Regions from separate parts of the Variovorax sp. P1_G12 genome, predicted to be linked through region 2. Evidence: riboswitches for the same ligand, from Rfam matches in the RefSeq annotation. Region 2 holds a riboswitch; the other holds the start of a gene.
The links. Region 2 has a riboswitch for glycine ahead of gcvT (glycine cleavage system aminomethyltransferase GcvT). Riboswitches for the same ligand answer to the same signal wherever they lie in the genome.
Positions count from the first base shown of each region.

Region 1: another riboswitch for glycine. It lies ahead of AC1D2O_RS12635 (D-amino acid dehydrogenase); the one in region 2 lies ahead of gcvT (glycine cleavage system aminomethyltransferase GcvT).

Region 1 covers NZ_JBFUBW010000009.1:136,770-140,936, forward strand. The annotation lists gene AC1D2O_RS12630 (FAD-dependent oxidoreductase) at 69-1,304, shown strand; glycine riboswitch at 1,327-1,428, shown strand; glycine riboswitch at 1,429-1,546, shown strand; gene AC1D2O_RS12635 (D-amino acid dehydrogenase) at 1,636-2,952, shown strand; gene AC1D2O_RS12640 (FIST signal transduction protein) at 2,913-4,167, opposite strand, start outside.
Region 2 covers NZ_JBFUBW010000004.1:235,001-258,832, forward strand. The annotation lists gene AC1D2O_RS06775 (ABC transporter substrate-binding protein) at 1-199, opposite strand, end outside; gene AC1D2O_RS06780 (PDR/VanB family oxidoreductase) at 359-1,369, opposite strand; gene AC1D2O_RS06785 (GntR family transcriptional regulator) at 1,514-2,275, opposite strand; gene AC1D2O_RS06790 (aromatic ring-hydroxylating dioxygenase subunit alpha) at 2,272-3,375, opposite strand; gene AC1D2O_RS06795 (5-methyltetrahydropteroyltriglutamate--homocysteine S-methyltransferase) at 3,522-4,640, shown strand; gene AC1D2O_RS06800 (glutathione S-transferase family protein) at 4,946-5,614, shown strand; gene AC1D2O_RS06805 (phospholipase D-like domain-containing protein) at 5,611-6,993, shown strand; gene AC1D2O_RS06810 (dienelactone hydrolase family protein) at 7,069-7,746, shown strand; gene AC1D2O_RS06815 (ROK family protein) at 7,792-8,853, opposite strand; gene AC1D2O_RS06820 (alpha/beta fold hydrolase) at 8,888-9,748, opposite strand; gene AC1D2O_RS06825 (ABC transporter permease/substrate-binding protein) at 9,774-11,321, shown strand; gene denD (D-erythronate dehydrogenase) at 11,350-12,369, shown strand; gene AC1D2O_RS06835 (TRAP transporter substrate-binding protein) at 12,427-13,398, shown strand; gene AC1D2O_RS06840 (TRAP transporter small permease) at 13,485-13,979, shown strand; gene AC1D2O_RS06845 (TRAP transporter large permease) at 13,976-15,253, shown strand; gene AC1D2O_RS06850 (hypothetical protein) at 15,335-15,862, shown strand; glycine riboswitch at 15,906-15,992, shown strand; glycine riboswitch at 16,011-16,125, shown strand; gene gcvT (glycine cleavage system aminomethyltransferase GcvT) at 16,141-17,337, shown strand; gene gcvH (glycine cleavage system protein GcvH) at 17,393-17,770, shown strand; gene gcvP (aminomethyl-transferring glycine dehydrogenase) at 17,796-20,708, shown strand; gene AC1D2O_RS06870 (YciI family protein) at 20,849-21,271, shown strand; gene AC1D2O_RS06875 (YciI family protein) at 21,297-21,740, shown strand; gene AC1D2O_RS06880 (DoxX family protein) at 21,752-22,159, shown strand; gene AC1D2O_RS06885 (YciI family protein) at 22,192-22,890, shown strand; gene AC1D2O_RS06890 (RNA polymerase sigma factor) at 22,901-23,832, shown strand, end outside.

The DNA.
Region 1 (4,167 bases), on a different contig from region 2:
CCGGGTCTTGCCGCTTTCACAGTAAGCGCTAACGCCCGCCGTTCATGCCATCCCAAAAGGATTCGGACATGCGCGTGGTTGTACTTGGCGCCGGCTTGCTCGGCGTGACTTCGGCCTATTACCTTCAGCAGCTCGGTCATGAAGTGACCGTGGTCGACCGGCACGCGACGCCGGCGGCCAAGGCGCGCGGCCTGGCCGCGGTCGGTGCACATTCGCCCGCAGTGCGGCCCGGACTCGCAGCGCCCCGGACCGCTCAACGCTGGACCAAGATGTGCGGCCGCATGCGCCGCCGGCTGGCCGGCCTGATCGACCAGGCCATGGGCACGCCGCCGAAACGCGATTCTCTCGACCATCTCGTGCGCCTGGCCGCCTACAGCCGCAAGAGCGCTCGGGCGCTGCGCGACGAAGCTGGCGTGCCGCAGGGCCCGCGGGCGGCCGGCCTCCTGAACCTCTTCACCGACCCCGAGGCCTTCCGCGTGCGGACGGCCCGGGCAAGCCATTGGACGGGGCTCGGCTGCGAGGAGCGGCTGCTGTCGGCCGACGAAGCGATCGGCATGGAACCGGCGCTGAAGGCGATCCGCGGCAAGCTGGCCGGGGCGACCCATGCGCTCGAGGATCCGGCGCGCGATGCGACGCAATTCGCGGCCAGCCTGGTGTTCCTGTGCCGTGCGGCGGGGGTGCGCTTCATGACCGGGCACACGGTGGTCTCGCTCGTGGAGCGCGACGGCCGCCTCGACCACGTCGAACTGCTCGATGCCGCCGGCCAGCCCGCCACGCTGCGCGCCCAGGCCTACGTGCTGGCGCTGGGGGCCTCGAGCGTGCCGCACGCCGAGGACCTGGGCATCGACATGCCGCTGCGCTTCCTGCGCGAGTACATCGTCACCATGCCGATCCTGGACCCGGCGAAGGCGCCGCGCATCGCGCTGCGCGACCGGCAGGGAAAGCTGCGCATCACGCGCGTCGAAACGGCGGCCGGCGAGCAGTTGCGGATTCAGGCCGTCGTGCAGGCCGGGCTCGACGAGGCGGCCGAGCCCGACTCGGACCGCTTCCAGGCGATCGTGCGCCGCACCGAGATGCTGCTGCCCGGCGTCGCCGACGCCAAGCAGGCGAGCTTCGAGACCGCCATGCATGCGGTCAGCACCAACCGGCTGCCGATGATCGGCAAGACGCGCTTGCCCAACCTGTTCCTGAATACCGCGCCCGGCAGCCGGACCTGGATCCATGCCTGCGGCGCGGGCAAGTCGATCGCGCGCATCGTCAGCGGCCTGCGGCCCGAGCTCGACTTCGCCTTCCGGCGCCCCTAGGCCGGCGCTGCGCCGCTACAATCCGCACTCTGCAGGAGAGCGGGCCCACGGGCCCCACCGAAGGCGCAAACTCCCATAAACGCTCAGGTCGGCTCACAAGATGAGCCTGTACTGCAGTTCACTGTCAAAGCCGTCTGGAGAGCCATCACGCCGCTTGCATGCGCGCGTGGTGCACCGAAGGAGCAAACCCGCTGCGGGCGCAGCGGGTGAATCTCTCAGGTACCGAGGACAGGGGGAGCGGCAACTTGGACTCTCGGTCCGGTTGCTTTCGTTGTCGACAGCATTCCGTCGCCGTTGCGTTCAAGCGCTGCAACCTTCAAGGGTTCTCGATATGCGCGTGATCGTTCTTGGCGCCGGCCTGCTCGGCGTGACTTCGGCCTACTACCTCCAGCAACTCGGCCACGAAGTGACCGTGATCGACCGCCAGGCCACGCCGGCGGCGGAAACCAGCTTCGCCAATGGCGGGCAGATCTCGGTCAGCCATGCCGAGCCCTGGGCCAACCCGGGGGCGCCACTCAAGGTGCTGCAATGGCTCGGCAAGGAAGATGCGCCCTTGCTGTTCCGCATCCGCGCCGACATGCGCCAGTGGCTCTGGGGGTTGCAGTTCCTGCGCGAATGCACGCCGGCGCGCACCCGCCACAACATCGAGCAGATCGTGCGCCTGGGCACCTACAGCCGCGACACCCTGCAGCAGCTGCGGCGCGACACCGGCCTGGACTACGACCAGCGCACCCAGGGCATCCTGCACTTCTACACGACGCAGAAAGAGTTCGATGCGGCGCTGAAGCCGGCCGAGCAGATGCGCGCGCTCGGCTGCGACCGGCGGGTGATTTCGGCCGACGAGGCGGTGAAGCTCGAGCCCGCGCTCTCCCACATCCGTGCGCAGCTCGCCGGCGCCACCTACACCGCGGAGGACGAATCGGGCGACGCCAACCGCTTCGCGCGAGAGCTGGTCAAGCTGGCCGAGGCGGCCGGCGTGCGCTTCCTCATGAGCCACACCGTGACCGCGCTGCGCGAAGCCGGCGGCAGCATCGATCACGTCGAGGCGACCGACAGCGAGGGCCGCTTCCAGCGTATCCGCGGCGACGCCTTCGTGCTGGCGATGGGCTCGCTGAGCCCACTCTACGCGGCGCCGCTCGGAATCCGCCTGCCGATCTACCCGGCCAAGGGCTATTCGGTCACGATGCCGGTCAAGGATGCCTCGAAGGCCCACCAGGTCTCGTTGACGGACGACGAATTCAAGCTGGTGTTCTCGCGCTACACCTCGGCCACCGGCGACCGGCTGCGCATCGCCGGCACGGCCGAGCTCAACGGCTACGACCGCGACCTGAACCGGGTGCGCTGCGAGGCCATCGTGCGGCGCGTGGAGCAGCTGTTCCCGGGCGCCGGCAACGCGGCCGAGGCCCAGTTCTGGACCGGGCTGCGCCCGGCGACACCGAGCAACGTGCCGCTGATCGGGGCGACGAAGCTGCCGAACCTGTTCCTGAACACGGGCCACGGCACGCTGGGCTGGACCCATGCCTGCGGCTCGGGCAAGTCGATCGCGCGCATCGTGAGCGGACTCGCGCCCGAGGTCGACTTCGCCTTCACCGGGCTGCGCACCGGCCTTCAGTCGTCGTCGGTGAAGACCGTCAGCACGCCGGTGTAGCCGTACAGGTGGTTGCGGGCGATCTCGCCTGCGGCGAAGAAGCCGACCAGCGGGACATCGCCCAGCGCATGCCGCACGATCTGCAGCTCGGCGCCGGGGGCGCCGAAATGCGGTCCGCCGCGGCCCGAGCAGCTCACGTAGATCGCGCCCGCGATGCGGCGTGCCGGATGCGGCGCGGCCTCGGCCTCGCCGGCCGCGACCGCGCGTGCGGTCGCCAGCGTCTGCTCCTGCGGCTCGAGCTCCTCGCGGATCTCGGCGCAGACGCGCATCAAGTCGGCGCGCGCCGCCTGCGCGTTGCGGCGGCAGAAGCTCATGCGCATGCCGGCTTCGGCAACATCGGCGATCGCCACGCCGCGACGGGTCGGATCCAGCCCGATGATGTGGCGCACCCGCACGTCGGCGCCCAGGTCACCGGTGCGCCGGACGCCGTCGCTGCCGGCCTCGGCCAGGCCGACCAGGGTCGCGCGCACGGCGTCGATCGCCTGCTCGGGTGCATCGAGCGACACCCGCAGGTCGGCCAGCAATACGTCGAGCGCGGGCTCGCCGTCGAGCTCCAGCAGCAGATTGCCGTCGGCCTTGGTGATCTCGCGCTCGCGCGAGACCGGCTGGCAGCCCTGGGTCACACGCGACACCAGCCGCACACCCTCGCCGAACACCACGCCCGAGAGGCCGCCCGAGAACACGCCGCCGACCGCGCCGTGGCCGCGGATGTTGCCGTTGCCGCCGATCGCGAATTGCAGCGAGCCGACGCGGCCGGATGACAGGCCGCCGAACAGGTAGCCGGTGTCGGTGCGCTCCGCCATCTCGGCGATCAGTTCGCCCAGCTCGGGCGTGCGCGGGTCGGCGTGCACCAGCGCGGTATGGGCCGCGAAGCCGCTCGTTTCCGAGCTGGCGAGCGGCGCCACGCCGGAAAACACGCGGTATTGGTCGCTCGGCAACTCGCACAGCATCACGCTGAGGGCCGGCTCGTCGAAGTACTCGGCGTTGTTGGCCGCCACACCGACCCCCACGGTGCCGGTCCAGTCGGTGATCTCGGGCAGTTCGGCACCCAGGTGATCGAGGATCTCCTGGGCGTCTTCCCCGTAGTGGTCGGTGATGTAGAGCAGGCCCAGGGTCGGCGAGCGCGCATAGTCGGGCAGCGCCATCTGCGCCCGCAACTGGGCCAGCACCAAGCCGGCGGCCATGCGCCATTGCGGGTGGGTGGCATGCCCGGAA
Region 2 (23,832 bases):
TCTTGCCGGCGACCGTGTCGCCGTGCTGCGCCATGTAAAGACGGGCGGCGGCTTCGATCTGGCGACCGGTGGAGGCCTGCTGGCCGGTCATCGGCAGGATCATCCCGATCTTGAAGGTGTTGTCTTGCGCGTAGGCCAGGGGCATGGCCAGCGCGATGGCGGTCAGGCTGGCAGCCTGGACAAGGTGGCGACGAAGCATGGAACTCTCCTGATTCAATGGGATGCGGGACGGGGGATATTGTGACCAGATGCAAGCGAGCCCGGGCTCCGGCAAACACCTAGCGCTCGCCCCGGTGGAATCAAATTCTGCGCGATCATCAAATCGAATGCGCGATGATCGCGCAGACAGTCCGGCGCCTCACGGAGGGTCGGGCCGCCAGGCGGAGTCGAGCGTGATCGTGCCGACCGCGCGCGAGACGCAGGCGCAGATGCGGCGACCCGATGCCTTCTCGTGCTCGCTCAGGAACACGTCCCGATGGTCGATCTCGCCGTCGACCGCGAGCACGTCCATCGCGCACAGGCCGCATTCGCCGCGCCGGCAGTCCCACAGGGTCTGGACGCCGGCGCCCTCGAGCGCTTCGAGCAGCGTGCTGCCGACGGGAACGGTCAGCACCAGGTCGTGGCGCGGAATGCGCACCTCGAAGGCCTGCGTCGCGAGCCGGCCGCTGCTGCCGAAAGTCTCGAAACGCAGGTCGGCCTGCGGCCGGCCGGCGGCGGCCCAGGCGCGCTTGACGGCTTCGAGCATCGGCACCGGACCGCAGGTGTAGAGCTGGCCGCCCGCGGGCAGCGCGGCGATCTCGGCGGCGAAATCGATGGGCGTGCTGCCGGTGTAGGCCTGGACCCGCGCGCTCGCAGGCTTGTCCAGGGCTTGCCGAAGTTCCGGCAGGTAGGCCAGCTCCTGTGCATTGCGCGCGCCGTAGAGCATGCGCACCGGCACCCCGCTGCGCTCGGCCAGCGCACCCAGGCGCTGCGCCATGTAGACCAGCGGCGTGATGCCGATGCCGCCCGCCACCAGCAGGTAGCCGGGCGCCGTCAGGTCGAGGCCGAAATGGCTCTGTGGCTCGCTCACCAGCAGCCGGTCGCCGACGGCCAGCCGCCACATCGCGAGCGAACCGCCGCGGCCGTCGTCGAGCCGCTTGACCGCGATCCGCCAGCCACGCCCGTCGGGGGCGCCGACCACCGAATAGGAGCGGTTCTGCATGCGCCCCAAACCGGGCTCGCCGACCAGCACCTGCACCTGCAGGTGGGCGCCGGGTTCATGCCCGTCGACGATGCCCGACTCGGGCGTGATCTCGAACTCGCGCACCGTGGCACTGACGTCGCGCAGGGAGGTGATGCGCGCGGGCATCCAGTGGATATCGCTTTTCATCTCAGTTTTCCAGCACGTGATCGCGTGACCCGCAACGCGCGGAACCGTCACATCCCAAGCCCAGGGATACCGTGGATCTGGCTTTGCCAGGCCGCTGGTATCGCCCCCTTGAGGGGGCAGCGCCGCAGGCGCTTCGGGGGTGGTTCATGCTCTGCGCCGAATCAGCTGCACGCCGGGCAGCGGATGGTTCTGGGCGCCATGCAGGGCCTCGCGCAGGTTGCGCTGCGCGAGGCGGCTGTGCTCGCGCATCAGCGCCTCGGCGCGCGAGCCTTCGCGGTTCTCGATCGCATCGAGCACCTGGCCGTGCTGGTCCTGCGCGATCAGGAGCATGTCCCGCGCCGCGGGCGAGTTGGCCTGCACCACGACGAAGCCCGAAGGCGAGGCAAAGGGCAGATTGATCACGCGCTCCATCTGCTTGGCGATCAGCGCACTGCCCGACATCTCGGACAGCAGCCGATGGAATTCCTCGTTGAAGGCCACGTAGTGCGAGAAGGCCGCGTCGTCGAGCGCCGGATCGCGCAGCAGCTCGTCGATGCGCCGCAGGCAGGCCCTGGCCTCGCGCAGCACCACCGGCGGTGCGCCGCGCTCGGCGGCCAGCCGCGCCGACAGGCCTTCGAGGGTGCCACGCAGCTCGATGGCGTCGGCCACGTCGCGTTCCGAGAAGGTGCGCACCGCATAGCCGCCGTTGGGCAGGGCTTCGAGCAGCCCTTCCTGTTCGAGCCGCATCAGCGCGCTGCGCACCGGCGTGCGCGAGACGCCCAGCAGTTCCGACACCGCCACTTCGGCGATCCGCGCGCCGCCCGGCAACTCGCCGGCCAGGATCATCTCGCGCAGCCGCAACTGGGCCTTGACCGCCTGGGACCCGCCGGCTTCGCCCGGCTCGCCGGCCACGGGCAGCGCACTCATCGGGCGAGCTCCGCGGCCTGGATCGGAATCGTCGGCGCCCGCGGCTTCTCGCGCGCCACCATCTGGTCGATCAGCCGCCGCGCCCACATCGCGCCGGCGTCGATGTTGAGGTTGTAGAAGCTGTAGTCGGGCCGGTCGTCGATCGCGCGCTGCTGGGCTTCGAGCACCAGCTCGTCCTCGCGGAAGATGCCCGACACGCCCTCGCGCAACTGGTGCGTGAGCCGTTGTTCGCCGATGCAGTAGTTGCGCGCAAAGGCCCAGAAGTAGAGGCAGGTCTTGTCGGTCTCGGGCGTGATGGTGTTGAGCACGAAGCCGTTGACGCCTTTGCTGCGGTCGCCCGGCGCGCCATCGCGCGGCACGGCGCCGCTGCCCGCCTCGGCCACGCCGACATCGATGTTGACGGTGCAGGGCCCTTCGAAGCGAATGATCTGCCAGCGGTCGACCTTGCCCCGATAGCCATGCGCGTGGTGGATCTGACCGGCCCAGAAGGGCGGCGGGTCGATGTTCTTCATCCAGCGCGTGACGGTGGCCGAACGGTCGCCATGGGTGGCGACGAAAGGCGCCTCGGCCACCTCGCGGTTGCCGATCGACGAGCCATGCACGAAGGTCTCGTGGGTCAGGTCCATGAGGTTGTCGACCACCAGCCGGTAGTCGCAGGCGACGCGGATCATCTTGCCGTCGCCGGCCCACTCGGGGTCGTCGTTCCAGTGCATGTCGGGCACCAGCGCCGGGTCGGCCTTGGCCGGGTCGCCGGGCCAGACCCAGACGAATCGGTGCTTCTCGACCACCGGATAGGCGCGCACGCAGGCCGAGGGATTGAGCGTTTCCTGGCTCGGCATGAAGGTGCAGCGGCCCTGGCTGTTGTAGACCAGGCCGTGGTAGCCGCAGACCACCTCGTCGCCCTCCAGCCGCCCGAGCGACAGCGGCATCAGGCGGTGCCAGCAGGCGTCCTCCAGGGCCGCGACCTGGCCGTCGGTGCGCCGGTAGAGCACCAGGTTCTGGTTGCAGATCGTGCGCGCCAGCAATGCGTGCGAGACCTCGACGTCATAGGCGGCGGCGTACCAGGCGTTGAGCGGAAAAGGGCTGGCTGAGGCTTTCATGGGATACGCAATGTATACATTGATGGCCAAAAGTCCACGCTTTTTGGCAGAATTCAGGGTAAATACCGATCTTTCTGTATCCAGCGAAGGGGTTCACTGTCCGGATACGATCGACCGTTCTTTTCCAGATTCGACGGAGCCCACCCATGTCCCAGCACGCCGCCCTGCCCGCCCGCTACGACCACGTCGGCAGCTTCCTGCGCCCCCGGTACCTGCTCGAAGCGCGCGAGCAGAAGGCCAAGGGCGAGATCACGCCCGAACAGCTTCGCCGTGTCGAAGACAAGGCGATCACCGAGATCGTCAAGTTTCAGGAAGACATCGGCCTCAAGAGCATCACCGACGGCGAGTTCCGCCGCACCTATTTCCACATCGACTTTCTGGAGCAACTGGGCGGCGTGAAGACCGACATCCCGGTCACGATCCGCAAGCCCGACGGCACCGAGGAACTGGCGCCGCCCGTGATGCGCGTGACGGCCAAGGTACGCCACGAGAAGAACATCCAGCTCGCGGACTTCGAATACCTCAAGAGCCAGGTGTCGGCGGGCAACACGCCCAAGGTCACGATCCCCTCGCCCACCATGCTGCACTTCCGCGGCGGCCGCGCCGGCATCAGCCGCGAGGCCTACCCCGAGCTCGACCCGGTGTTCTACGACGACGTCGCCAAGGCCTACGGCGACGAATTGCGCTCGCTGGCCGCGGCCGGCTGCACCTACGTGCAGATGGACGACACCAACCTCGCCTACCTGTGCGACGAGAAGATGCGCGAGGCCGCCCGCCAGCGCGGCGACGACCCCAACGAGCTGCCGCACCGCTACGCCGCATTCATCAACAAGGTGGTGGCGCAGAAGCCCGAAGGCATGCTCCTCGCCATGCACCTGTGCCGCGGCAATTTCAAGAGCACCCACGCGGCGGCCGGCAACTACGAGCCGGTGGCCGAGGCGCTGCTCAAGGAGATGGACCTCGATGCCTACTTCCTCGAGTACGACGACGCCCGCTCGGGCGACTTCCGGCCGCTGCGCTTCCTGCCCAAGGGCAAGACCGTGGTGCTGGGCCTGGTGACGACCAAGTTCGGCGAAATGGAGGACAAGGACGAGCTCAAGGCCCGCATCGAAGCGGCCGCCAAGTACGTCTCGCTCGACCAGCTCGCGCTGTCGCCGCAGTGCGGCTTTTCCAGCACGGTGCATGGCAACAACATCGCGGTCGAGGCGCAGCGCGCCAAGCTGCGATTGGTGGTCGAGACGGCCCAGGAAGTCTGGGGGAAATAGGCTCGCCCCCAGGTCGGGCTCACTGCGTGTAGCCCTCCCACCCCCTGCCGGGGGCAACACCAGCGGCCCGGCGGAGCCGGTTCCGCGGTGTTTCACCAACGGGCCTCGCTTCGCTGGCCGGTTTGAATTGGGGTCGGGGTGAAGTAGGTTCTGTGTCCATGAAGCTCTTCACCCTGTAGCCCTCCCACCCCCTGCCGGGGGCAACACCAGCGGCCCGGCGGAGCCGGTTCCGCGGTGTTTCACCAACGGGCCTCGCTTCGCTGGCCGGTTTGATTTGGGGTCGGGGTGAAGTAGGCTCTGTGTCCATGAAGCTCTTCACCGGCCCCCTCAGCATGTTCGGCGCCAAGGCGCAGATCGCGGCGCTCGAGAAGGGCGTCGCCCTCGATTGCGTCATGGTGCCTTTCGACCGCGACGACCACTACCTGCCCAAGCACCCCGAGGTGCTTCGGGTCAATCCGAAGCGGCAGGTGCCGGTGCTGATCGACGGCGAGGTCGAGCTGTTCGACTCGACGCAGATCTTCGAATACCTGGAGGACCGCGTGCCGGAGCCGGCGCTGTGGCCTCGCGAGGTCGCGGCGCGGGCGCGGGCGCGCCAGCTCGAGCTGATGTCGGACGAGGTCTTCTTTCCGCATGTGATCAGGCTTTTCAGGCTTCAGCAGGAGATGCAGAGTCCGGCAGCGCTCGCGGCCTGCGCCGGCTGCACGGCGTTCTACGCCGAGCTCGAAGTCTTGCTGGCCGGGCGTGACTACCTGGCCGGCAGCTACTCCTTCGCCGACATCGCCTTCTACATGGCGCAGGTGTTCGCCGAGCGCAAGGGCGCGCCCATGACCGGGGCCACGCCCCGGCTGCTCGCCTGGCGCGAGCGCGTGGGCGCGCGCGGCCCGGTGCGCGAAGTGGTCGGACCCATGATGCAGTTCCTGGCTTCGCAGGGGCGTCCGGTGCCGCCCTACCTGCAGGCGCTCCTCCGCCCGTGAACCGCATCGACGACCTGCTCGACTGGCTGCCCTCGCCATCGCAGCACCTGCTGGTGGTGACCTTCGCGCTGCTGGTCTATGTGCTCACCACCCGCGCCCGGCGCGAGCAGCGCGCGCCCGCCACCGCCATCGCGTGGGTCATGGGTCTCGCGCTGCTTCCCTACGTGATCCTCCCGATGTACCTGGTGTTCGGCCAGCGCAAGCTGCGGCCCGTGGGCACGCCGCGGCCGCCGCGTTCGGCGCCGGCGGGGCACTGGGCGGCCGACCTGGTCGAGAGTTTCGGCCTCGCCGCGCCCAGCCGCTGCGACGTGCGGCTTCATTCCGACGGCGCCGCCGCGCGCGATGCGCTGTTCGAGGTGATCGAGGGCGCGCGGCATTCCATCGACGTCTCGACCTTCATCATCGGCGACGACGCGCTCGGGCACGAGGTGATCAACCGGCTCTCGCGCCGAGCGCGCGGGGGCATCAAGGTGCGGGTGCTGCTCGACGGCTTCGGCGCGCTGTCGCTGCCGCGCTCGCATTTCGATTCGTTGCGCGATGCGGGCGCCGAGGTGGCGGTGTTCCGCCCGATCTTCAGCCTGCGCCGCAGCGGCCCGCGCAACCTGCGCAATCACCGCAAGCTCACGATCGCGGACGACGGCTGGCTCTGGTCCGGCGGCAGGAACCTCGCGGGCGAGTACTTCGTCGGCAACGATGCCCATCCGGTGCCCTGGCGCGACCTGTCCTTCGACCTCCGGGGCGACGTGGCGACCGCGGCGGCACGCCAGTTCGACCACGACTGGACCTCGGTGCGCGGCCGCACATCGCGCATCATCGCCGCCGACACGGGACCACGCAGCGACGGCAGCCCGGCGCAGTTCCTGCCCAGCGGACCCGACCAGACCGAGGACACGGCGCAGGCACTGCTGATCGACGCCTGCTTCCGCGCCGAGCATCGCCTGCTCGCGGTCACGCCCTACTTCGTGCCCGGCGACGGCCTGCGCGATGCGCTGCGGCTGGCGGCCCGGCGCGGCGTGCAGGTGACGATCGCGATTCCGGCGCACTCGAACCATCGCCTGGCCGACTTCGTGCGCGCCCGCACCATGCGCGACCTGGCGCGCGCCGGCGTGCTCTTCAGGATGCTGCCCTTCATGGCCCATGCCAAGGCGGTGGTGATGGACGACGACCTGGCGCTGTGCGGCTCGATCAATCTCGACCTGCGCAGCCTGCTGCTCAACCACGAGGCGGCGGTGGTGTTCTACGGCCGCGCCGAGATCGACTGGCTGGCGCAATGGATCGAGACCACCGCCTCGGCCGGCGAGACCTACCGGGCACGCACGCCGGGGCTGCTGCGCGACGTTGCCGAGGGGCTGCTGCTCACGATCGCCTTCCAGCTTTGAGCGATGCACGCGAACATGCCCCATGTCCGATACTCCCTGTCTTGACCCCAACATCAGGAGAGACTCATGGGAACCATGATCGAATTCAAGCGCCCGGATGGCGGCGCAGTGCAAGGTTATCTGGCCGAGGCCGAAAAGGCCTTCGGGTCGGTGGTCGTGATCCAGGAGTGGTGGGGATTGAACGACCAGATCCTCGGTGTGGCCCAGCGATTCGCGCAAGCCGGCTTCACCGCGCTGGTGCCCGATCTCTATCGCGGAAAGAAGACCGTCGAGGCCGAGGAAGCCCACCATCTGATGAGCGGGCTGAACTTCGCCGACGCGGCCTCGCAGGACGTGCGCGGCGCGCTGCAGTATCTGAAGGCGCGCGGCGGCAAGGTGGGCGTCACCGGCTACTGCATGGGCGGCGCGTTGACCCTGCTGGCCTCGTCGATGGCGTCCGAGGCCGATGCCGGTGTGATCTGGTATGGCTACCCGCCGCTGGAGTATGTCGATGCCTCGAAGATCACCGTGCCGCTGATGGCGCATTGGGCCACGCAGGACGCGGCGTTCGCCATCGCCGGCGTCGATGCCCTCGAAGAGAAGCTGAGCGCGGCGGGCGTGCGCTATGAAGGGCATCGCTACCAGGCCCATCACGGCTTCGCCAACGAAACCGCACAAGGCCCGGGCCGGATCCCCATCACGCAATACGACGCCGTCTGGGCCCAGCTCGCCTGGGACCGCACGCTGCGCTTCTTCGGCCGGGAACTCGGCTGACGGCGGTCGGTCGCGGCCGCCGATGCGGCGGCCCGATCGACGTGCCTACTTCGGCTTGTTCGTGTAGCTGGCATTGCCCAGCCCGGTGCCGATCGTCAGCACCGCCCAGCGCTTCACGTCCCGCATGAACGGCAATTCGCTGAGGCCCTGCACCACCGCATCGTTGTGCAGCAGCGCCACGGTCGGCGCCCCGGCGATGGCCGGGATCTTCTTGCACAGCTCGCTCGGCAGGTGGAAGTTGTCGCTGTCCCAGTCGCCCGGCAGGTTCTGCGCGCCGCGCGAGATCGAGCCGTCCTTGCGGATCAGCCCCGGGCAGGCGATGCCGATGAAGGGCGCCAGGCGGATGCCCTTCTTCCTGCCGTAGCGGATCTGCGCCTCGAGCATTTCGGCCAGGCGGTCGATCAGCAGCGTGCGGCTCGGTCGCTCGTCGGCGTGGCGCCATTTCTCGCGCCGCATCACCTTGGCCTTCGACAGGTCGGGCGCGCGCTTCTTGCGCAGCTTGACGATGCCGCAGCGCACGTTGGTGCCGCCGATGTCGAGCGCGAGGATGGCGTCGTGGCCCTTCAGCACCGGCGGCGGCACGAGGTGCACCCAGCCGAGCAGGCCGCCGTCGTCCGGCTCGTGGCAGATCCGGGCCAGTTCCACCGACGCCTTGAGGTCCTGCAGCATGGCTGCCGCCTGCAGCACGGCGCGCTCGCCCACGTCGCTGCCCGGGAATCCGCCGCCGATCACGATCCGCTCCACGCCGGCCCACGACGGCTGGCGCAGGAAGCGTTCGATCACCCAGGCCAGCTCCTGCGCGAACGCCTCGATCGCGCCGTGAAGCATGTCCGAAGCCTCGGACGCCTTGCTCCGGCCGATCGCCTGGTCGAGTTCCCGCTTGCCGAGGTCCTTCGAATGGACGCCGCCCAGCGGGTCCCTGCCCTTGCGCCGACGGCGCTGGCGCCAGCGCTCCAGCAGTTGCCGGAAGGCGGTCTGGCTGGCCTGGTCGCCGATGAAGCCGTCCTTGTCGCGCAGCTGGAGGCTGTAGCTCTCGACCGTCACGCAGAGCAATTCGCGGGCGCCGTGCGCTTCGGCAAGCGGCATCGCCTGCGGATCCTTGGCCATTGCTTTTTTCACTTCTTGCCGGAGGCGATATCGCTCAGTCGGCCGTGGTCTCGAGGATCAGCCGCGCCGTCTCTTCCGGCGCATCCCAATGGGGGTAGTGGCCGCAGCGCTCGAACCAGTGCAGCCGCGCATCGGGGAACAGCTGTTGCGCGCGTGTTGCCTGCCTGGGAGGGCAGACGCGATCGAGGCGGCCCCAGCCGATCACCATCGGCCTGCGCATCCGCCCGCGGGGCGCGCCCTCCAGCGGCGCCCCGCGCATGCAATCCTTCAGCATCGGATCGAAGGACCGGGCCGAGGCGTAGCTGCGCATTTCCTCCAGCACCAGAGCCGGCGACAGCTGGTGAGCGCGCGGCGAGAACCGCGCCAGAAACAGCGATCGCGACCACCCATGGGCGGCCATCGACGGCATCGCGAACTTCAGCGTCCGCGCGAGGCGCATCGACATGCGGATCGCGCCCTGGAACGCCAGGCGCTCCCATCCGGCCCAGAAGCCGCCCGGGTCGAGCAGGACCACCGTGCCCAGCGCCTCGCCGCGACGCGCCAGCTCGAGCACCAGCCGCGCGCCCATCGAACTGCCGACGGCATCGGTGCCCAGCAGATCGTGCTCGCGCAGGAATTGCGCCACCGCAGCGGCCAGCGTCTGCATCGAGACTTCGCCCGCCAGCGGCGGGCTCTTGCCGAAACCCGGGAGATCGATCGCCACCACGGCGCGTTCGGCGGCCAGAGGTTGGAGGATGGTTTGCCACGTGTGCCAGCTGCTGCCCAGTCCATGCACCAGCAGCAGAGGCTTTCCTTGACCGTGGCGGACATAGTTGATCAGCATCCGCCCACTATGGCTGGCCTGGGTGCCGGGCAGCATCAGCACGACGCACCATCGGCTGTAGGAGAAGGGCATCTTCGCGCGCCGATACACTGGCCCGATGCAATTGCCTCGTCGCAGGTGGCTCGCCGCCCTGGCCTTCCTGGCCCTCTTTTGCGCCGCCCTGGCTTCGACCGCCCAGGAGCAGCCGCTGCGCATCGGCTCCAAGCGCTTCACCGAGTCCTACATCCTGGCCGAGGTGCTGGCCCAGACCGCGGCGCCCCGGACTCCGGTCACACCGGTGGTGCGGCAGGGGCTCGGCAACACGGCCATCGTCTACGAGGCCCTGCGCTCCGGCGGGATCGACCTCTACGCCGAGTACACCGGCACCATCGCGCTGGAGATCCTCAAGGGCTCGCCATCGATGACGCTCGAAGCCATGAACGCCGCCTTGCGGCCGCTCGGCCTCGGCGTGGCGGTGCCGCTCGGCTTCAACGACGGCTATGCGCTCGCCATGCGCGCCGCCGACGCCGAGCGGCTCGGCGTGCGCACCCTGAGCGACCTGGCCGGCCATCCGGCGCTGCGGCTCGGCCTCTCGAACGAGTTCATCGGCCGCGCCGACGGCTGGCAGGGCCTGGCGGCGCGCTACGGCTTCGGCCAGACGCCGACCGGGCTGGACCACGGACTGGCCTACGAGGCGATCGCGGCGAAGCAGATCGACGTCATGGACATCTACACCACCGACGCCAAGATCGACCACCTGGGCCTGCGTGTGCTCGAGGACGACCGGCGCTATTTCCCGCGCTACGACGCGGTGCTGCTGTACCGGCTCGACCTGCCGACGCGGCTTCCCGAAGCCTGGGCCGCCTTGCAAAGGCTCGGGGGCCGCATCGACGAGCGCTCGATGATCGCGATGAACGCGCGCGCCGAACTGCAGGGCGTGGCCTTCGACGTCATCGCGCGCGATTTCCTGGCGGCGGGGCAGCCCGGAGCAAAGGCCGCCGCCGCGACCGACGTCGCGGCCCGCGGCTTCATGGCCAAGCTGTTCGGCCCCGACCTGGGTCGGCTTGCTCGCCAGCACCTGCTGCTGGTCGCCATCTCGGTCGGCGTCGCGATCCTGATCGCCGTGCCGCTGGGGATCGCGGTGTTCGCGCACCTGCGGTTGCGCGCCCTCGTGCTGGGCTTGACCGGCCTGCTGCAGACCATCCCCTCGCTGGCGCTGCTGGCGATCCTGATCTCGCTGCTCGGCGTGATCGGCACGCTGCCGGCGCTGATCGCGCTGACGCTCTATTCGCTGCTGCCGATCATGCGCAATACCGTGACCGGGCTCGCCGAAGTGCCCGCCGGCCTGCGCGAGGCCGGCACGGCACTGGGCCTGACCGGCGGGCAGAACCTGCGCGTGGTGCTGCTGCCGCTGGCGCTGCCCACGCTGCTGGCCGGGGTGCGCACCGCGACCACCATCGCGATCGGCACCGCCACCATCGCCGCCTTCATCGGCGCCGGCGGCTTCGGCGAACGCATCGTGACCGGGCTCGCGCTCAATGACCGCCAATTGCTGGTCGCGGGCGCGGTGCCGGCCGCGGTGCTGGCGCTGCTGAGCGAGGCGCTGTTCGAAGCCATCGAAGCCTTCATGCGCCGTCGCCGCGGGGGCGCTCCGGCCTCGGCTTAGACTCGCCTTCCCAAGAAGGCTCTCGCACATGCACATCGTCATCACCGGCGGCGCCGGATTCGTCGGCGCCCGGCTGGCCCGCACCCTGCTCGCCGGCGCGCAACGCTCACTCGCCGGAGCCCTCCCCGCATCGATCACGGCGATCACCCTGGTCGACCGCGCAGCGCCGCCGCCCGACCTCGCGGCCGATCCGCGCGTCGCCGCGGTGGTCGGCGACCTCAATGAACTGCTCGCCAGCGCACCCGAGCGCGTGCTGCCGCCGGGCACCGCGCTGGTCTTCCACCTGGCCGCCGCGGTCAGCGGCGAATGCGAGGCCGATTTCGACCTCGGGATGCGCAGCAATTTCGCCGCCACGAATGCCCTGCTCGACGCCTGCCGCCGGGTCGGCACCGTGCCGACACTGGTGTTCTCGAGCTCGCTCGCGGTCTTCGGCGATTCGCCTGAACAACCGCTGCCGACGGTGATCACCGACCAGACGCTGCCGACGCCGCAGACCAGCTACGGCATCCAGAAATTCGTCGCCGAGCAGTTGGTGGCGGACTACACGCGCAAGGGCTTCATCCGCGGCCGCAGCGTCCGACTCATGACGGTGAGCGTGCGGCCGGGCCGCCCCAACGGCGCCGCCTCCGGCTTCTTCAGCGGCATGATCCGCGAGCCCCTGGCGGGCCTGCCCGCCGCCTGCCCGGTCGCCGACGACACGCCGGTGGCGATCGCCTCGCCGGCGCGCACCATCGAGGGCCTGCTGCGCGCCGCCGAGGCCAGCGATGCCGAATGGGGCCCGCGCACTGCGCTCAACCTGCCCTCGCTCGCCACCACGGTGGGCGAGATGGCGGCGGCGCTGGCGCGCGTGGCCGGCCCGGCCGCCACCGCCCTGCTCGACCGCACGCCCGACCCGTCGATCCGGCGCATCGTGAAGTCCTGGCCCGGGCACTTCGAAACCGCGCGCGCCGCCGCGCTCGGCCTGCAGGCCGACGCCAGCTTCGAGACGGTGATCCGCGACTACGTCCGTGAAAATCCCGACGCAGTGAAGCTCGCTATTGCGGCATAGTCGCAGGTTGCCTTGCGGCCCTGGGTCCGCACTCTTTTCCACTCAGGAGACTCCCCCATGAAATTGAGCCAACTGGCCGCAGGCCTGGTCCTCGGCTTTGGCATCGCGAGCGCGGCCCTTGCGCAGACGACGATGAAGATCAGCATCTCGACCTCGCAGAACTCGCACCAGGGCGTCGCCATCGACACCTTCGCGAAGGAAGTCGCGAAGCGCACCAATGGCCGCTACAAGGTCGAGACCTTCTACAACGGCTCGCTGGGTGGCGAGCGTGAATCCATCGAAGCGGTGCAGCTCGGCACCCAGGAACTCGCCTTCTCGTCGACCGGCCCGGTGCCGAACTTCGTGCCCGAGACCAAGATCCTCGACGTGCCCTTCCTGTTCCGCGACAAGGCGCACGCCCGCGCGGTGCTCGACGGCCCGATCGGCCAGGACATGCTGGTCAAGTTCGACGCCAAGGGCTTCAAGGCATTGGGCTGGGGCGAGAACGGCTTCCGCCACATGACCAACAGCAAGCGCGACGTGAAGGCGCCCGAGGACCTCAAGGGCCTGAAGATGCGCACCATGGAGAACCCGGTGCACATCGCGGCCTACAAGGGCTTCGGCATCATCACCACGCCGATGGCCTTCCCCGAGGTGTTCACCGCGCTCCAGCAGGGCACGGTCGACGGCCAGGAGAACCCGCTGCCCGTGATCATCTCGGCCAAGTTCGACCAGGTGCAGAAGCACCTCACGCTGACCGGCCACGTCTACTCGCCCTGCATCTTCCTGATGAGCAAGGGCACCTTCGACAAGCTCAGCGCCGCCGACAAGCAGGCCTTCCTCGATGCCGCCAAGGAAGGCATCAAGGCCAACCGGGCCCGCGTCGACGAAGACGATGCCAAGGGCGTGGCCGACCTGCGCGCCAAGGGCATGACCGTCATCGACAACGTCGACAAGGCCAAGTTCGTGGCCGCGCTGGCGCCGGTCAACGCCGACTTCGAGAAGCAGTTCGGCAAGGCCAACCTGGACAAGATCCGCGACGTCAAGTAACCCGCCGCCGCGAAACTTCTCGCGGCCGCACGCGCCCGCACAGCCTGCGCTGGCGGGCGTTTTTTTGTCCGAACCCTGATGCGCTCATGAAATCCGCCTTCCTCGCACTCGACCGCTGGACCACCGGCCTGGCGATGGCGATCGCCTGCTTCATGCTGGTGGTCGCCTCCGCCCTCGGCGTGTTCCAGATCGTCACCCGCTTCGTGCTCGAACAACCGGCCGAATGGTCCGAGATCCTGATCCGCATCAGCCTGATCTGGATGGTTTTCCTGGGCATCCCGACCGCCTTCCGCGAGGGCGCGATGGTCAGCGTCGACGTGCTCTACCGCTGGAGTCCACCGAAAGTCCGCCGCGTGCTCGACTGGGTGGTGTGCCTGGCCGCGCTGACCCTGATCGCGGTCATCATCTGGTGGGGCTGGGATTACGCGCAGCGCGGCAGCGTGCAGTCGATGGCCGGCCTCGAATCGGTCTCTATGTTCTGGGCCTACCTGGCGCTGCCGGTGGGCGGGCTGTTCTGCGTGATCGGCATCATCGCCAACCTGATCGACCCGAAGCGCAACGAACTGGAAACCGCTCAATGACCCCCGTGATGATCACGACCATGGTGGTGTGCTTCGCACTCACCATCTCCGTCGCCGTTTCCATCGGCCTGGCCTCGGTGCTCGGCATCCAGGCCTCCAGCGCGAACATGCTGATCTCCGTCAAGGAGATGTTCAACGCGATCAACAAGTTTCCGCTCGCCGCCATTCCCTTCTTCATCCTGGCCGGCAACCTGATGGAGACCGGCGGCATCTCGCGCCGCCTGGTCGACTTCGCCAAGAGCCTGGTGGGCGGCGTGCAGGGCGGCCTGCCGATGACCTGCGTGCTGACCTGCATGATCTTCGCCGCGGTGTCGGGCTCCTCGGTGGCGACCACCTTCGCGATCGGCGCCATCCTGATCCCGGCGCTGATCAAGCACGGCTACCCGGTGGGCTACGCCGCCGCGCTGCAGGCCACCAGCGCCGAGCTCGGCGTGATCATCCCGCCCTCGATCCCGATGATCCTGTACGGCGTCAGCGCCGAGGTCTCGATCGGCGAGCTGTTCATCGCCGGCTTCGGCCCGGGCATCCTGATCAGCCTGGCCCTGATGGCCTTCGTCTACGTCTATTGCAAGTTCAAGGGACTGGGCAAGAACGACGGCGACGGCCGGCTCGGCGTCGGCACCGCGACCTGGCGCGCCGGCTGGGCGCTGCTGATGCCGGTGATCATCCTCGGCGGCATCTACGGCGGCATCTTCACGCCCACCGAGGCGTCGGCGGTGGCGGTGCTCTACGCGCTGATCGTCGGCACGCTGATCTACCGCGAGATCAGGCCGGCCGGACTCTATGCGGTGCTGCGCAAGTCGGTGGTGTCGTCGTCGGTGATCATGTTCATCATCGCCAACGCCGGGCTGTTCGCCTTCCTGATCACGCGCGCCGGCGTGCCCGACGCCATCGGCCGCTGGCTGCAGGAGGTGCTGCAGTCGCCGGCGATGTTCCTGCTCGGCGTCAATGGCGCCCTGTTCGTGATCGGCATGTTCATCGAGACCAGCGCGGCGATCATCGTGCTGGCGCCGATCCTGGCGCCGGTGGCGATGCACTTCGGCATCGATCCGGTGCACTTCGGCCTGGTGATGGTGGTGAACCTGGCGCTCGGCATGATCACGCCGCCCTTCGGCGTCAACCTGTTCGCGGCCTGCACCGTGGCGCGCATTTCGCTCGACCGCATCGTGCCCTACCTGGTCCCGTTCGTGCTGGTGATCCTGGCCTGCCTGATGGTGGTCACCTACGTGCCCGGCATCTCGCTCGGGCTGCGCGACCTGGTCTACTCGAAATAGCGCCGATGCCGGCGGTTTCACGACGCCGTCACGCAAGAGGCCCATGCTGCGGCGCTCGACCACCGAACGCCGCAGCACCCCATGTTCCTCATCAAGACCGACAAGGCGCGCCATGAACTCCGCCCCGGCTGCCGCAGCCTGGGCCAGCGCGAACGCGCCCTGCTGCTGATGGCCGATGGCCAGCGGTCGGTGACCGACTTCGGCCAGCTGTTCGGCGGCCGGGACGAAGCCGGGCGTGTCGCGCTGCATCTGGTGCGCGAAGGCTACCTCCTGGATCGCGGACCCCTGGCGCAGGACCGCGTGCCGATGCCGGTGCAGCAACAGCCGGCCGACCCCGCGCCGGCCGCGGCCGATGCCTTCGACGGCAAGCGCTCGCTCGCCACCACGCGCATGTTCCTTTTCGATCTGTGCGAACGCATGTTCGTGCGCCGCGATCCCCTGCTGGCCGAGCGCTTTCGCGAGCTGCTGCGGGAGGCGCGCGACCGCGCCGCGATGCTGGCCGTGGCGAGCGAGATGCTCGACGAAATCGAACAGGCAGCGGGCACCGAACGCGCCGAGTCGATCCGCGAGCGCATCGACCGGCTGCTGCCTTCGACGGCCGTGCACTGAAAAACGCCGGCCGGGCGGCCGCCGATTCCCTTACACTCGCCCGGTCAGGAGAGCGTCCCGCCACCATGGGACCGCCGAAGGCGCAGGTCCCTCGAAACACGGGCCCGAACGCTCAGGCAAAAGGACTGACGAAGCGCCCGTTCCCGGGCGTTTCCTTGCTGGAGAGAGGCGGTTCGTCGCGCAGTCGCGCCGGTCCGTCCACCGAAGGAGCAAACCCCGATCGTGGGGCGAATCTCTCAGGTAAAGCGGACAGCAGGGGTGGCCCATGGCTTCTCGCCATGGAACTAGACTGCCCCTTTGGAGATACGCCCTTGGCCGCCGCATCCGACGATCTGCAGAAGACCCCGCTCCACGGCCTCCACCTGGAGCTCGGCGCCCGCATGGTGCCCTTTGCCGGCTACGCGATGCCGGTGCAATACCCCGCCGGCCTGATGGCCGAGCACAAGCACACGCGCGAGGCCGCCGGCCTGTTCGACATCTCCCACATGGGACAGCTGCGCCTGGCCGGCCCCGATGCCGCCGCCGCCTTCGAGAGCCTGATGCCGGTCGACGTGATCGGCCTGGCGCCCGGCAAACAGCGCTACGGGCTGCTGCTGAACGACGAAGGCGGCATCCTCGACGACCTGATGTTCTTCAACGAAGGCCAGGATTCGCTGTTCGTGATCGTCAACGGCGCCTGCAAGCAGGCCGATATCGCGCACATCACGGCCCGGATCGGCCAGCGCTGCCAGGTGCTGCCGATGCCCGACCACGCGCTGCTCGCGCTCCAGGGGCCGCAGGCCGCGGCCGCGTTGGCGCGCCTGTCGCCCGGCATCGAGCGCTTCGTCTTCATGACCGGCGGCACGGTGCAGATCGGCGGCATCGCGGCCTTCGTGACGCGCAGCGGCTACACCGGCGAGGACGGTTTCGAGATCTCGGTCGCCGCCCGCGACGCCGAGCCACTGGCCCGCCTGCTGCTGGCCCAGCCCGAGGTGAAGCCGATCGGCCTGGGCGCGCGCAACTCGCTGCGGCTGGAAGCCGGCCTGTGCCTCTATGGCAGCGACATCGACGCCGGCACCACGCCGGTCGAGGCCTCCCTCGGCTGGGCGATCCAGAAGGTGCGGCGCACGGGCGGCGCACGCGAAGGCGGCTTCCCCGGCGCGGCCAGGGTGCTGGCGCAGCTCACCGCCGCCAACGGCGCGGCCGGCCACCTGGACCACGAGACGCTCAAGCGCAAGCGGGTCGGCCTGGTGGCGCTGGAACGCATTCCGGTGCGCGACGGCACGATGCTCGAATCCTTCGAGGGCGGCCTGGCCATCGGCCAGGTCACCAGCGGACTGCTGGGCCCGACCGTCGACCGGCCGGTCGCAATGGGCTACGTCGCGCTGGCCTATGCCGAGCCCGGAACACGGATCCAGGCCATCGTGCGCGGCAAGCCGGTGCCGATGGAAGTGAGCACCCTGCCCTTCGTTCCCGCGCGCTACCACCGGGGCTGAGGCCTTCCTCGATTTCTCGATTTCTTCAAGCCAGACACTTTTCAAGGAGATTTTCATGAGCCTCAAGTACACCAAGGACCACGAGTGGGTGCGGCAGGAAGCCGACGCGGCGCTGGTCACGGTCGGCATCACGGTGCATGCGCAGGACGCCCTCGGCGACGTGGTCTTCGTCGACCTGCCCGAAGTCGGCAAGAGCTTCGCCCAGGGCGATGTCGCCGGCGTGGTCGAGTCGGTCAAGGCCGCGGCCGACGTGTTCATGCCGGTGTCTGGCGAGATCACCGAGGTCAACGAGGCGCTGCGCGCCGATCCCTCGCTCGCCAACAGTGCACCGATGGACGCCGGCTGGTTCTTCAAGGTGCGCGTGAGCGACCCCGCGCAGCTCGAGCCGCTGCTCGACGAAACCGCCTACGCGAAATTCTCCGCCGACAACTGACCCCTACGCCCGACCGGACCCTTCCATGCCGACGCCCGTGCTGCCCACTGCCCCCTCGCTCAGCGAACTCCAGAACGCCGAAGAATTCATCGCGCGCCACATCGGCATCGAAGCCGAGGACGAAGTCCGCATGCTCGCCGCCGTCGGCTCGGCCACGCGCGCCGAGCTTATCGACGGCATCGTGCCGCCGGCCATCCGCCGGCGCCGGCCGATGCGGCTGGCGCCGCCGATCACCGAAGCCGATGCGCTGGCCGAGCTGAAGGCGATCGCCGCCAAGAACAAGGTGGCCAGGAACTTCATCGGCCAGGGCTACTACGGCACCCACACGCCCGGCGTGATCCTGCGCAACGTGCTCGAGAACCCGGCCTGGTACACCGCCTACACGCCCTACCAGGCCGAGATCTCGCAGGGCCGCATGGAGGCGCTGGTCAATTTCCAGACCATGGTCTGCGACCTCACGGGCATGGCGATCGCCAACGCCTCGATGCTCGACGAGGCCACTGCGGCGGCCGAGGCGATGACATTGGCCCGCCGCAGCGTGAAGAGCAAGAGCAACGTGTTCCTGGTGTCGGGCGACTGCCATCCGCAGACCATCGAGGTGATCCGCACGCGCGCCGCGCCGCTGGGCATCGAGGTCAAGGTCAGCACCGCCTCCGAGACGCTGCCGCACCTGATGGCCAGCGGCGGCTTCTTCGGCGCGCTCGCGCAATACCCCGCCACCACCGGCCAGGTGCACGACCTGCGCCCGCTGGCCGGCCACGCGCACCAGTGCGAGGCCGCCTTCTGCGTCGCGGCCGACCTGCTGGCATTGACGCTGCTGGCGCCGCCGGGCGAATGGGATGCGGACATCGTCTGCGGCACCACCCAGCGCTTCGGCATGCCGATGTGCAACGGCGGCCCGCATGCGGCCTACCTGGCCTGCCGCGATGAATTCAAGCGCTCGCTGCCCGGGCGGCTGGTGGGCGTCAGCGTCGACGCGCACGGCCAGCCGGCCTACCGGCTGGCGCTGCAGACGCGCGAGCAGCACATCCGGCGCGAGAAGGCGACCTCGAACATCTGCACCGCGCAGGTGCTGCCCGCCGTGGTGGCGAGCATGTACGCCGTCTACCATGGCCCTGAAGGCCTGCGCCGCATCGCGCAGCGCGTCGCCCTGCTGACCGCGGTGCTGGCGCAGGGCCTCGAACAACTGGGCCGCGAGCTGGTCAACGGCACCGCCTTCGACTCGCTCACGATCCGCACCGGCGACGACACGCAGGCGATCAACGAACGCGCACAAGCCGCCGGCATCAACCTGCGCCACCGTCTGCAGCACCACCTGGGCGTCTCGCTCGACGAGACCACCACGCGGGCCGACGTCGTGACGCTGTGGGGTCTGTTCGCGCCGGCCGGCACGCCGGCGCCCGACTTCGACGCCATCGCCGCCGCGGCGGCGCCGCGCCTGCCCGAGGACCTGCGCCGCACGAGCGCCTTCCTGACGCACCCGGTGTTCAACACCCACAAGAGCGAAACCGCGATGCTGCGCTACATCCGCAGCCTGAGCGACAAGGACCTCGCGCTCGACCGCAGCATGATCCCGCTGGGCAGCTGCACCATGAAGCTCAACGCGACCAGCGAGATGATCCCGATCACCTGGCCCGAGTTCGCCGACATCCACCCGTTCGCGCCGCCCGAGCAGATGCTGGGCTATGCGCAGCTCGACGCCCAGCTGCGCGCCTGGCTCTGCGAAGCGACCGGCTACGCGGGCATCAGCCTGCAGCCCAACGCCGGCTCGCAGGGCGAATACGCGGGCCTGCTCGCGATCAAGGCCTTCCATGAGGCCAAGGGCGAAGCGCATCGCGACGTCTGCCTGATTCCCTCGTCCGCGCATGGCACCAATCCGGCCAGCGCCCAGATGGTGGGCATGCAGGTGGTGGTGACGGCCTGCGACGCCGACGGCAATGTCGACATCGACGATCTGAAGCGCGCCTGCGAGAAGCACGGCGACAAGCTGGCCGCGGTGATGATCACCTACCCCAGCACCCACGGCGTGTTCGAGACCCGCGTCAAGGAACTCTGCGAGATCGTGCACGCGCACGGCGGCCGGGTCTACGTCGACGGCGCCAACATGAACGCGCTGGTCGGCGTGGCCGCCCCGGGCGAGTTCGGCGGCGACGTCAGCCACCTGAACCTGCACAAGACCTTCTGCATCCCGCACGGCGGCGGCGGCCCCGGCGTCGGGCCGGTGTGCGTGGTGGAAGACCTGGTGCCCTACCTGCCGGGCCATGTCACCGGCGGGCTGGCGTCGAACGGCGCCGTCGGCGCGGTCTCCGCCGCGCCGCTGGGCAATGCGGCGGTGCTGCCGATCAGCTGGATGTACTGCCGCATGATGGGCGCCAAGGGCCTGCAGGCGGCGACCGAGACCGCGATCCTCAGCGCCAACTACATCAGCGCGCGGCTCAAGGACCACTACCCGACGCTGTACGCGAGCCCGAACGGCCACGTGGCGCACGAGTGCATCCTCGACCTGCGCCCGCTCAAGGAGGCCAGCGGCGTGAGCGCAGAGGACGTCGCCAAGCGACTCATCGACTACGGCTTCCATGCGCCGACGCTGAGCTTTCCGGTGCCCGGCACGCTGATGGTGGAGCCGACCGAGAGCGAGCCGCTGGCCGAGCTCGACCGCTTCATCGACGCCATGATCGCGATCCGGGGCGAGATCCGCCGCGTCGAGGAAGGCATCTGGCCCAAGGACGACAACCCGCTGCGCAACGCCCCCCACACCGCCGCCAGCCTGCTCGGCAGCGAATGGACGCGGCCCTACTCGCGGGAGCTCGGCGCCTTCCCGCTGGACAGCCTCCGACAGGCCAAGTACTGGCCGCCGATCGGCCGGGTCGACAACGTCTACGGCGACCGCAACCTGTTCTGCAGCTGCGTGCCGCTGGACGCGTACGCCAAGGCCTGAGGATTTAGAAACATTTTTTTACAATTGAAAGCCCCTCCGGCTGTCGATTTCGCGTTCGCTGCTTCGACGTCCAATCAGAGCCCCGGAACTGCCCGGTCGATCCCGACCGGCGCCGGCCTCGAATCCGAAGGAGCAACGACATGCGATACATGGTGATCGTCAAGGCCAGCAAGGACTCGGAAGCCGGCGTGATGCCGAGCGAACAGCTGCTGACCGACATGGGCAACTACAACGAGGCGCTGGTCAAGGCCGGCGTGCTGCTCGCGATGGAAGGCCTCCATCCCAGCGCCAAGGGCGCCCGCATGCGCTTCTCCGGCAAGGACCGGACCGTGGTCGACGGCCCCTTCAGCGAGACCAAGGAGCTGATCGCCGGCTTCTGGCTGTGGCAGGTGCGCTCGAAGGAGGAAGCGCTCGAATGGCTGCGCCGCGCGCCCTTCGACGATGGCACCGAGCTCGAGCTGCGCCAGGTGTTCGAGCTGGACGACTTCGGCGCCGAGCTCACGCCGGAGCTGCGCGCGCAGGAACAGCGGGTGCTCGCCGAAGTCGCCGCCAAGCGCGCCTGAACGGACGCCCGAAGGAGACACGACCATGAAATTCATGATCATTCGCAAGGCCGACCCCGAGACCGAGGCCGGCGCGATGCCGACCCAGCAGCTGGTCGCCGACATGATGAAGTACAACGAGCAGATGATCGCCGCAGGCGTGATGCTCGACGGCATGGGCCTGAAGCCCAGCGCCACGGGCGCCCGCATCCAGTTCAAGGGCGGCAGGCCGACCGTGATCGACGGCCCGTTCGCCGAGACCAAGGAACTGGTCGCAGGCTTCACCTTGATCCAGGTGAAGTCGAGGGAGGAAGCGCTCGAATGGGTCAAGCGCTGGCCGCCGATCGACGGCCACGGCAACGTCGCGCTGGAGCTGCGCCAGGTCTACGAGGCGGAAGATTTCGGCGCCGAGTTCACGCCCGAGATCCGCAAGCAGGAAGAGAACCTGCGCGAGCGCGCCGTGGCCCGGCAAGCGGCCGGCAAGGCCTGAGGAGCACTCGCATGCAAGCCATCCTTCCGACCGCGCCCGCCTCGGGCGCCGCCCTCTGGACCGGCCGCATCCTCAGCGGCCTGGTCGTCGCGTTCCTGCTGTTCGACGGCGCCATCAAGGTGGTCGAGATGGACGTGGTCAAGCAGTCACTGGCCGAACTCGGCTATCCGACGGACATCGCCTTCGGCCTCGGCGTGCTGACGCTCGCGATCGGCGTGCTCTACGCCATCCCGCGCAGCTCGGTGCTCGGCGCCATCCTGCTGACGGGCCTGCTCGGCGGCGCCATGGCGACCCACCTGCGCGTGGGCAGCCCGGTCTTCAGCCATCTGCTGTTCGGGCTCTACATCGGACTCATGGCCTGGGGCGGCCTCTTCCTGCGCGACGAGCGGCTGCGCGCCATGCTCCCGCTGCGGCGCTGAGCGCACAACGCTATCCTTGCGGGATGAGATTCGTGATCCTCCGCAAGGCCGACCGGCGCACCGAGACCGGCCTCGACGCCGACGAGACGCTGCCGGTGGCCCCCGCGCTCCCCCATGCCGCGCTGCAGGCCAGCTCGCACGGCGTCCGCCTGCACTTCTCGGCGGACGGCCCGCAGCGGGTGCCGGGGCCGTTCGAGCACACCGAAGACCTGGTGGCGGGCTTCGGCTTCTTCGAGGCCGACTCGCTGCAGGCGGCCACCGAACAGCTCGCCCGCTGGGTGCCGGGCCCCGAGGCCGCTCCCGTGCTCGAGATTCGCGAGTCGGGCTGCCCCGGCGGCCTGCCGGGGATCCACTCGTCGGCCGCGCAGCAGGATCCGGATCCGCGTTTCATGGTGATGCTGCTGTCCGACGCGCAGCTGGAGGCCGACGCGCCCACCGCCCCCGAACGGCTCGACGCGATGGCCCGGCGCAATGACCAGAGCGTCGCAGCCGGCGTGCTGCTGGCGGGCGAAGGCCTGAAGTCGACCGCCAAGGGCGCCCGCCTGAAGTTCGGCGGCGGCAAGCCGCGCGTGGTCGACGGTCCCTTCGCCGAAGCGAAGGAGCTGATCGCGGGCTTCTGGCTGATCCGTGCCCGGTCGATGGATGAAGCGATCGAATGGGCGAGTCGCTACCCCTACGCGCCGGTGCATCCCGTGGTCGAGATCCGCCCCGTGCGCGAGATGTCGCGATAGGCGCTCCCGGATGAACGTCGCCGAGACGCATCGCGCGATCAACGCGGTCTGGCGCATCGAGTCGGCCCGGATCATCGGCGCGCTCGCCAGGATGGTGCGCGACGTCGGCGTGGCCGAGGAGCTGGCGCAGGACGCGCTGGTCGCGGCCCTCGAACATTGGCCGCGCGAGGGCATCCCGGACAATCCGGGCGCCTGGCTCACCGCCGCGGCCAAGCGCCGCGCGATCGACCTGCTGCGCAAGCGCACGCTGCATGCGAACAAGGAAGGGGAAATCGGCCGCGAACTCGACGCGCAACATGCGATCGCCGCCGCCGACTTCGCCGAGGCGGTGGACGCCGCGCTCGACGACGAGGTGGGCGACGACCTGCTGCGCCTGGTATTCACGGCCTGCCATCCGGTGCTTTCGCCCGAGGCGCGGGTCGCCCTGACCCTGCGCCTGCTGGGCGGCCTGACCACCGACGAGATCGCGCGCTCCTTCCTGGTGCCGGAAGCGACGATCGCGCAGCGCATCGTGCGCGCCAAGCGAACGCTGGCCGCCGCGCGAGTGCCCTTCGAGGCGCCGCGCGCGCACGAACTGGCCGCGCGCCTTGCGTCGGTGCTCGAGGTCATCTACCTGGTGTTCAACGAGGGCTATTCGGCCACTGCCGGCGAGGACTGGATGCGTCCGGCGCTGTGCGAGGAAGCGCTGCGGCTCGGGCGCATCCTGGCCGAGCTCGTCGCCGAGGAGCCCGAAGTTCATGGCCTGGTCGCGCTGATGGAGATCCAGGCCTCGCGCGCGGCCGCGCGCATCGACGCCGACGGAGAACCGGTGCTGCTGCTCGAGCAGAACCGCGCGCGCTGGGACCAGATGCTGATCCGGCGCGGCCTCGCCGCCCTGGCGCGTGCCGAGAAGCTCGGCGGCACCCTGGGGCCCTATGCCCTGCAGGCCGCCATCGCCGCCTG